2 regions of the Streptomyces sp. NPDC048825 genome follow, and region 1 is predicted to be linked to the other one. Evidence: riboswitches for the same ligand, from Rfam matches in the RefSeq annotation. Region 1 holds a riboswitch; the other holds the start of a gene.
The links. A riboswitch is a leader RNA that binds a small molecule or an ion and turns the genes downstream of it on or off. The one in region 1 is predicted to bind cyclic di-AMP.

Region 1 (4,220 bases):
GAACGAGGCCGCCGCCATGGCCTTCATCCTCCTGTTCGCCGGTTTCGAGACCACGGTCAATTTGGTGGGCAACGGGGTGTATGCGCTGCTCACGCACCCCGAGCAGCGGTATCGATTGCAGAAGTCCCTGGCAGCCGGAAAAACGGACCTCCTCGAAACCGGCGTCGAGGAGCTGCTCCGGTACGACGGCCCCGTGGAGCTGGCCACCTGGCGGTTCGCGACGGAGGCGGTCACCATCGGCGGGCAGCACATCGCGGTCGGCGACCCCGTACTCGTCGTACTCGCCGCCGCCGACCGTGACCCCGAGCGGTTCGACGACCCCGACACCCTCGACCTCGGCAGACGCGACAACCAGCACCTCGGTTATGGGCACGGCATCCACTACTGCCTAGGCGCACCCCTCGCCCGGCTGGAGGGCCGGACCGCACTCGCGACGCTCCTCACCCGCCTCCCCGATCTGCAACTGGCAGCGGATTCAGCGGATTTGCGGTGGCGTGGGGGACTCATCATGCGCGGCCTGCGGACGTTGCCCGTCAGCTTCACCCCCACTTCGCCCGGTCTCAGCGCCGGCGAAGCCCGGACTCAAAACTGACGAACCCCCAGCTCAAAGCTGACGTACCCTCAGGTCCGTGATCTTCACGTGATCTGCGCTACATCTACTGGTGACAAGTGATCGGGTCCCACTAGGTTCACGCGAAAGCGGACCTCATCAGTCTCATTGGTCACACCCATGTCACACACTGTCGCGTGAAAGGCAACCGCATGCTCTCCGGGAACGGTCGACACCGTCGCCCTCGTCAGGCGCCGGCTCTCTTTGTGGCGGCAGGGGTGACCGGATCGGCCATCGCGATCCCCCTCCTCGCGGCGAGCAGCGCGAGTGCCGCCAGTGGTGCGACCTGGGACGCGGTCGCGGAGTGCGAGAGCGGCGGCCGGTGGAGCGCCAACTCCGGCAACGGGGAGTACGGCGGCCTCCAGATTGCCCAGGGGGAGTGGGAGCAGTACGGCGGTCTCGACTACGCGATGAGGGCTGACCTGGCCAGTCGCTCGCAGCAGATAGCCGTCGCCGAGAAGATCCTTGCGGACAAGGGTACGAGCCCCTGGGCGACCTGTGGACTGGTCGCGGGCCTGACACAGAACTCCGACTCGGCCGACGTTGATACGGGCCTGGCGCAGGACTCGCCCACGCCGACCTCCACTCCGCCCACCGAGGCGGACTCCGGATCGGGCTCCGATTCGGGGCGGACGTCAAGTGACGACTTCCTAAAGGATGATTCGTCCGACAGTTCCGACTCATCCGATACATCCGCTGATTCGGGATCGTCCGGTAGGTCCGGGTCGTCCACCGCCACCTCGCGGGATTCCGGCGGCGACTCCACCGCCGAATCACCGGACCTCGACAGCTCGCCCAGTCCGCCCACAGGCGCGACGAATGAGGGCGACTCGGGCAACTCCGGCCAGAACGCCGACTCTTCGACCGGAGAGAGTGAGAGCACAAACACAGAGGAGGGCGCCGGCCGTCATCGCGGCGGCAGCGCCGAAGAGGACGCCGATGCCTCCCGTGCGGACGACTCCACCGGCCGGCATGCCTCTCGCGCGGACCGCGCCTCACGCGATGCGGCGGACGCTGCGGACGGCTCGTACACCGTCCGTTCCGGAGACAGCCTCTCGGCAATCGCCGACTCCCTTGACCTCCAAGGCGGATGGCCCGAGTTGTACTCCGCGAACAAGCACACTGTCGGCGCCGATCCGGACCTCATCCTCCCCGGTCAGCGCCTTGAACTCGGCGCAGACTGAGTGGTGTGCAAGGTGCCGAACCAGGCCAAAAGTGGCGGCAGTTCGTGCCGGATGTCCGGTTTGGTGAAAGTGAGACATGGATCTCAAAGGCCCTGATCGTCTTTGAAATTCGGCGGATCGCATGTTTACGGTCGTGACCGCTCGCCACAGCGGGCCCCGACGGACGTCACGCCGAATCCTGCCAACGGCCGTACGGGAACAGTCGTCGCGTAAAGCGCCGTAGGCAGGAGCGGGGGACCCAAGGTAAGTGCCGGGCCCGGTCGTCGAGACCGGGTGCGGCTTGGGGTGAAGTCGTGCGGAGCGATCCGCACGGCCGGGCAACTCACCAGGCCCGAACCCGACAGCTCACCTCGTAGGCGTCGGTGAGGGGATCTCTTCATGCTGCTTTCCGGCAAGGGCAAGCACCGTCGCCCGTCCAAGGCCACCCGCATAGCCACGCTCGCCGGTGTCACCGGTGCCGCCATCGCCGCCCCGCTGATGGTGTCGGGTACGGCCTCCGCCGCCACCGCCTCCGAGTGGGACGCCGTCGCGCAGTGCGAGTCGGGCGGCAACTGGTCCATCAACACGGGCAACGGCTACTACGGCGGCCTGCAGTTCTCCGCCTCCACCTGGGCCGGCTACGGCGGCACGAAGTACGCCGCCACCGCCGACCAGGCCAGCAAGGCCCAGCAGATCGAGATCGCCGAGAAGGTCCTCGCGGGCCAGGGCAAGGGTGCCTGGCCGGTCTGCGGCAAGGGTCTGTCGAGCGCCGCGTACACCGGCGGCGGCTCCTCGGGCTCCGGTGCCGCGCAGGAGAACACCCAGCAGTCCCAGCAGCAGAGCGCCCCGGCCCAGGAGGAGCGCGCCTCCCGCTCCGCGGACCGCCCGGCTGCCAAGAAGACCGTCACCACCCCGACCGGCAAGAAGGTCAAGAAGGGTGACGGCGAGTACAAGGTCGTCAAGGGTGACACCCTCAGCGAGATCGCCACGGAGAACGACGTCAAGGGCGGCTGGCAGAAGCTGTTCAAGCTGAACGACGACATCGTCGACAACGCGGACGTCATCTATCCGGGCCAGCAGCTGCACCTCAGCTGAACTGAGCCCCGGCTCAGCTGAAGCCCGGCCCCCAGAGCGGCTGAAGCCGAGCCCCCAGCGGTCCCGCCCCGGTGCGTCTTCCCCCGTACGCACCGGGGCGGGACTTTTTGTTCCGTTCGGAAACATTTTGCTTTCGGTTAGGTCCATGAGAGGGGCGGACGGCTGGCCGATCGCCCGGAGCCGGTTAGGCTCGTCATCGCGGAGCCGCCGCGGCTTCGCGCTGTGCGGGCCCAGCGGCCCGCGTAACCGCGTCACATCCCAGAAGGAGATGCTCGTGCCGTCCATCGACGTCGTCGTAGCCCGGGAAATCCTGGACTCCCGAGGCAATCCCACGGTCGAGGTCGAGGTCGGCCTCGACGACGGCAGCACGGGTCGTGCCGCCGTTCCGTCCGGCGCCTCCACGGGCGCCTTCGAGGCTGTCGAACTCCGCGACGGAGACGCCAACCGCTACCTCGGCAAGGGTGTCGAGAAGGCCGTCCTCGCCGTCATCGAGCAGCTCGGCCCGGAGCTCGTCGGTTACGACGCCACCGAGCAGCGGCTGATCGACCAGGCCATGATCGACCTGGACGCCACCGACAACAAGGGCTCGCTCGGCGCCAACGCCATCCTCGGCGTCTCCCTCGCCGTCGCGCACGCCGCCTCCGAGGCCAGCGACCTCCCGCTGTTCCGTTACCTGGGCGGGCCGAACGCGCACCTGCTGCCCGTACCGATGATGAACATCCTGAACGGCGGCTCGCACGCCGACTCGAACGTGGACATCCAGGAGTTCATGATCGCCCCCATCGGCGCGGAGTCCTTCTCCGAGGCGCTGCGCTGGGGCGCCGAGGTCTACCACACCCTCAAGAAGGTGCTGAAGACCAAGGGCCTGTCCACCGGCCTCGGCGACGAGGGCGGCTTCGCCCCGAACCTGGAGTCCAACCGCGCCGCCCTCGACCTCATCATCGAGGCCATCAAGGAGGCCGGTTACCAGCCCGGCGAGCAGGTGGCCCTCGCGCTCGACGTCGCCGCCTCCGAGTTCTACAAGGACGGCTCGTACCTCTTCGAGGGCAAGTCGCGCTCGGCCGCCGAGATGACGGAGTACTACGAGGAGCTCGTCGCCTCGTACCCGCTCGTCTCCATCGAGGACCCGCTGTTCGAGGACGACTGGGCCGGCTGGAAGGTCATCACCGACAAGATCGGCGACAAGGTCCAGATCGTCGGCGACGACCTCTTCGTCACCAACCCGGAGCGCCTCGCCCGCGGTATCGAGGAGGGCTCCGCCAACGCCCTGCTGGTCAAGGTCAACCAGATCGGCTCGCTGACCGAGACCCTGGACGCCGTCGAGATGGCCCAGCGCAACGGCTTCAAGTGCA
Region 2 (4,220 bases), on a different contig from region 1:
TCCCGGCGGCCAGTTCAGCGCGATGACCGCGATCTACGACACGATGCGGTTCGTCAGCTGCGAGGTGGAGACCGTCTGCCTGGGGCAGGCGGGGGCCGCCGCCGCGGTACTGCTCGCGGCCGGTGCGCCGGGGAAGCGGTCCGCACTGCCGGACGCACGCGTACTGATCCACCAGCCGGCGCTGCCCGAGCCGGTGCAGGGCCAGACCTCCGATCTGGCCATCCAGGCCGAGGAGTTGATGCGCACGCGCAGGATGCTCGAGGAGATGCTCGCCCGGCATACCGGCCAGAGTCAGGAGCGCATCAGCGCGGACATCGAGCGGGACAAGATCCTGGAGGCACCGCAGGCACTGGAGTACGGGCTGGTCGACCGCATCATTCCGAGCCGCAAGAACTCGCTCACCGCCCCCGGCGCGAGGTGAACGGCGGATGCTCCCACCCGAGTTGCCCCCGCTGCCGGCGCTGACCCGGGCGGAGGGTGAACTGGTCGACCGTTACCTGGAGGTGCTCGATCTCCTGGGCCGGATCAATCCGGCGAACCGCGGCGACACCTATGGCGGACTGCGCGCGGCACAGGCACTGGTCACCAAGGCCACCGCGCTGCGCGATGCGCTGAACCTGATGCACCAACGCGGCGAACACGAGTTGCACGCACCGACCCTGACGCGGGCTCTGCGGGTCCTCGACGGTGAGCGCCGGGCGGCCCGCGTCACCTTGCCGCCGGAGACCTCCGACATCTGACGCCCACCGAGCGGCCCGGGGGCTCCGCAGGCGACTGAGGGGGCGTCCGGGCAAGATGTGAAACGGACCAAATGACGTACCCCTGAAAGGAGTAGACGGAGGTACGTTCAAAGGCCCCCGCAACTTGCGCAGCGCGCGTACTCAAACACCGGAATCAGACATTCCGGTGCTGGTACGAGGGTCCTCGACCCCCTCGACGCTCGTTCGACAACAGGCCTGTCCACCCGAACGGGTGAGTGGTGAGTAAGCCCACAAACCGCCGATTCCGCTCGGACTTTCCGACATTCGTGCGTCAAGATCCCTTCCGACGACAAGCCCCCGCCACAGCGGCGGGGCGGTCCGGGCGGACGCCGAGTCCTGCCGCCGCCCGGATGACGGGTCGACAGAAGTGGATCGGCAGGAGTGGAGGACCCAAGCACGACGGGCCGCCGGAGACTTCCGAGTGGTCCTTGGGGTGAAGCCGCACACCGCGGCCGGGCAACTTCGCCAGCCCGAATCCGACAGGTCATCCTTCACAGGCGGCTGACGAAGGGTTGCGCATGTCTGCGCTCAATCGTGTCCCGTCGCTGTTGACCAGGGCCGGTACCGCCTCGGCTCTCACCGTCGCCGTTGTCGGCGGCAGCGTTGTTGCCCCCGGTCTCACATCCGACGCCGAAGCAGTAACCCCAGCGAAGAAGGCACTTCAGGTAGCGGCCTCCAAAAAGGGGTCCCCGTACAAGTGGGGAGCCACGGGGCCCAGGCGCTTCGACTGCTCCGGGCTCACGCTCTACTCGTTCAAGAAGGCGGGGAAGAAGCTGCCCCGTACGGCCGCGCAGCAGTACAACAAAACGCGCCACATCTCGGCTTCGAGCCGCAAGCAGGGAGATCTGGTGTTCTTCCACTCGGGCCGGAACGTGTACCACGTCGGCATCTACGCCGGGAAGGGACGGATCTGGCACTCCCCGAAGACCGGGGACGTGGTGAAGCTGCAGAAGATCTGGACGAAGAGCGTCTGGTACGGCCGGGTCAGGTGACGCGCGTGGGGTGGCGGCGGTCATCGCCGCCACCCCACGGGGCGTGATTCGGGCGGCTGACGGGATACTCATGGATCCATGGCCCAGCAACCGCCCAGCGACCGAGAGCCCGACGAGCGACGTCCGGGCGACGAGCGTCCGTACGCCCAACGGATGGAGCGGCGCGAGACACCGCTCGAGCGCGCCGACCGCAACTTCATCGAACTGCTCCAGGAGTTGAGGGTCACCCAGACGGGCGTACAGATCCTCTTCGCATTCCTGCTGAGCCTCGCGTTCACCCCGCGCTTCCCGGACCTCGACTCGGTGCAGCGCGCCACGTACATCACGACGCTGCTGCTCGCGGTGCTGTCCTCCGTGCTCCTCACGGCACCGGCCGCCCTGCACCGCCGGCTGTTCCAGCAGGGCGCCAAGCCGCAGATCGTGGCGGTCTCCTCGCACCTCGCCCAGATCGGGATGGGTGTGCTGGCGTTCGCGCTCACCGGCTCGGTCCTGCTCGTCGTCGATGTGACGGCGGGCCGTCTCGAAGGGATTCTGGCCGGCGCGGCCACCATGGTGATCTGCTTCGGCCTGTGGGGGCTCGTGCCGCTCTTGATGAAACGGGCCGGCAGCAGGAGCCCGGACGATTCCTGAGCCCTGCCGGCCGGGCTCTCCGGCTCAGGCGAGCACCGTTTCGAGAACGAGTCCCAGTCCCAGCACCGTAAGAGCGGTTCCGGTGACGGCCTCGATGACCCGGGCTGTACGCGGCCTGCGCAGCCACCGGCCGAGCCGGTCCACGAGCAGCGCGACCGCCGGGAACCAGATCAGCGCGAGCGCGACCACGATCAGCGCGAGGACCAGCGTCCGAGGCATCGCGGGACTTCCGACTGGTACGAACTGCGGCAGCAGGCTGAGGAAGGTGATCGTCGCCTTTGGGTTGAGGGCGTTGGTGACGAAGCCCTGCCGCAGGGCTCCGGCCCCGGACACGACCGGCGCCTCCTCGGCCCCCGTCGTACGCCTGCCGCGCACCGACTGCAGCGTCCGTACGCCGAGATAGAGGACGTAGGCACCACCCAGTAGTTGGAGCGCGCGGAACAGCGGAGGCACGGTCGTCAGCACCGCGGCCACCCCGACGACGGCGAGGGCCGTGTGGACGAGCAGCGCCGCCGCGATCCCGAGCGCGCACGCGATACCGGCCCGGCGGGAGACCAAAGCGTTGCGGACCACGACGGTGAAGTCGGCACCGGGCATGGCGACCAGGCCTGCGGCGACCCCGGTGAAGGCGATGAGCTGTCCATCCATGAGCACCAGCGTGCCCGCTCCAAGCCTTCAGCAGGTATGTGCATTATCCTGGGCCAGCCTTAAGTAATTCTTTAGTCCGCACTTGGGCCGGGAGCCTCGCATGTACGACCCCACGCGGCTCGCGGCGCTGGTGGCGGTCGCCGAGGTCGGCTCGATCACCCGCGCCGCCGAGCGCCTCGGCTACACCACGCCGGCGCTCTCCCAGCAACTGGCCAAGCTGGAGCGGGAGGCGGGCACGGCGCTTCTCGTACGCCACCATCGCGGCGCCCGCCTGACCGGCGCGGGCGAACTCCTCGTGGCCCGGGCACGCCGGGTGCTGGACGAGATGGACCGGGCGCGGCTCGAACTGGCGCGCCTGACCGGGCTGTCCGGCGGCAGGCTGCGGCTCGGCACTTTCCAGACGGCCGGGATCCATCTGCTGCCGCCGGTGCTGAGCGCGTTCCGCCGAGCCCATCCTGATGTGGAGCTGACCGTGGCGGACTACGAGCCGCCGGCCGGCATCGCCGCGGTGGCCGCGGGCCAGGTGGATCTGGCGCTGACGCACGGCTACGAGCCCGCGGCCCCCGTCCCGCTGCCCGCCGCGGTGTCCGCGGAGCCGGTCCTGGTCGAGGAGCTGGTGCTCGTGACCGCCCCCGGGCACGCCCTGACCAGCGGCTCGTCGCGGCTGCCGCTGACCGGTCTTGCCGGCCGGCAGCTGATCAGCATGGCCCCGGACCACCCACCCCGACAGGGCGTGGAGGCCGCGCTCGCCCGCGCGGGCGCCACACCCTCGGTCCTCGTCGCGACTCCCGGCTACGCCCTGGTGGGCGCCCTGGTCAGCGCGGGCCTCGGCATCGCGGTGGTCCCGGAGATGGTCGCCAGAACCGCCGCCACTCCGGTGAGCATGCGCCTCCTGGAGCCGGGCGACCTGCGCAGGACGGTCTCGGTCGCCTACCGCACCGACGAGCAGGCACCCGCGGCTGACGCCTTCCGCGCGCTGCTCCGCGGCGCTTTCGGCCGCGCGTCCCAACGGACCTGACGGTCAGCGCCCTTGAGGGTCCGCAGCCGACAACCCGCAGTCCCCGCAGCCCCTCAGTCGGCAGAGACCGGCTGAACCGGAGTCGTCCAGGGCAGCGTGATCGAAACCGTCTTGCCGCCCTCACGAGTGGGCCGGACCGTCAGCTTCCCCCCGCACTCGGCCGTGAGGAAG

Region 2: linked by a shared signal. The riboswitch ahead of ACGFNK_RS24765 (C40 family peptidase) and the one ahead of ACGFNK_RS15360 (transglycosylase family protein) in region 1 are both predicted to bind cyclic di-AMP.

The regions. Positions count from the first base shown of each region.
Region 1 is NZ_JBICUR010000005.1:294,927-299,146, forward strand. Features, by position in the region: gene ACGFNK_RS15350 (cytochrome P450) at 1-592, shown strand, start outside; gene ACGFNK_RS15355 (transglycosylase family protein) at 829-1,794, shown strand; cyclic di-AMP (ydaO/yuaA leader) riboswitch at 2,000-2,168, shown strand; gene ACGFNK_RS15360 (transglycosylase family protein) at 2,173-2,868, shown strand; gene eno (phosphopyruvate hydratase) at 3,137-4,220, shown strand, end outside.
Region 2 is NZ_JBICUR010000010.1:268,592-272,811, forward strand. Features, by position in the region: gene ACGFNK_RS24755 (ATP-dependent Clp protease proteolytic subunit) at 1-421, shown strand, start outside; gene ACGFNK_RS24760 (hypothetical protein) at 429-740, shown strand; cyclic di-AMP (ydaO/yuaA leader) riboswitch at 1,089-1,276, shown strand; gene ACGFNK_RS24765 (C40 family peptidase) at 1,280-1,753, shown strand; gene ACGFNK_RS24770 (DUF6328 family protein) at 1,907-2,383, shown strand; gene ACGFNK_RS24775 (LysE family translocator) at 2,408-3,031, opposite strand; gene ACGFNK_RS24780 (LysR family transcriptional regulator) at 3,132-4,049, shown strand; gene ACGFNK_RS24785 (ATP-binding protein) at 4,103-4,220, opposite strand, start outside.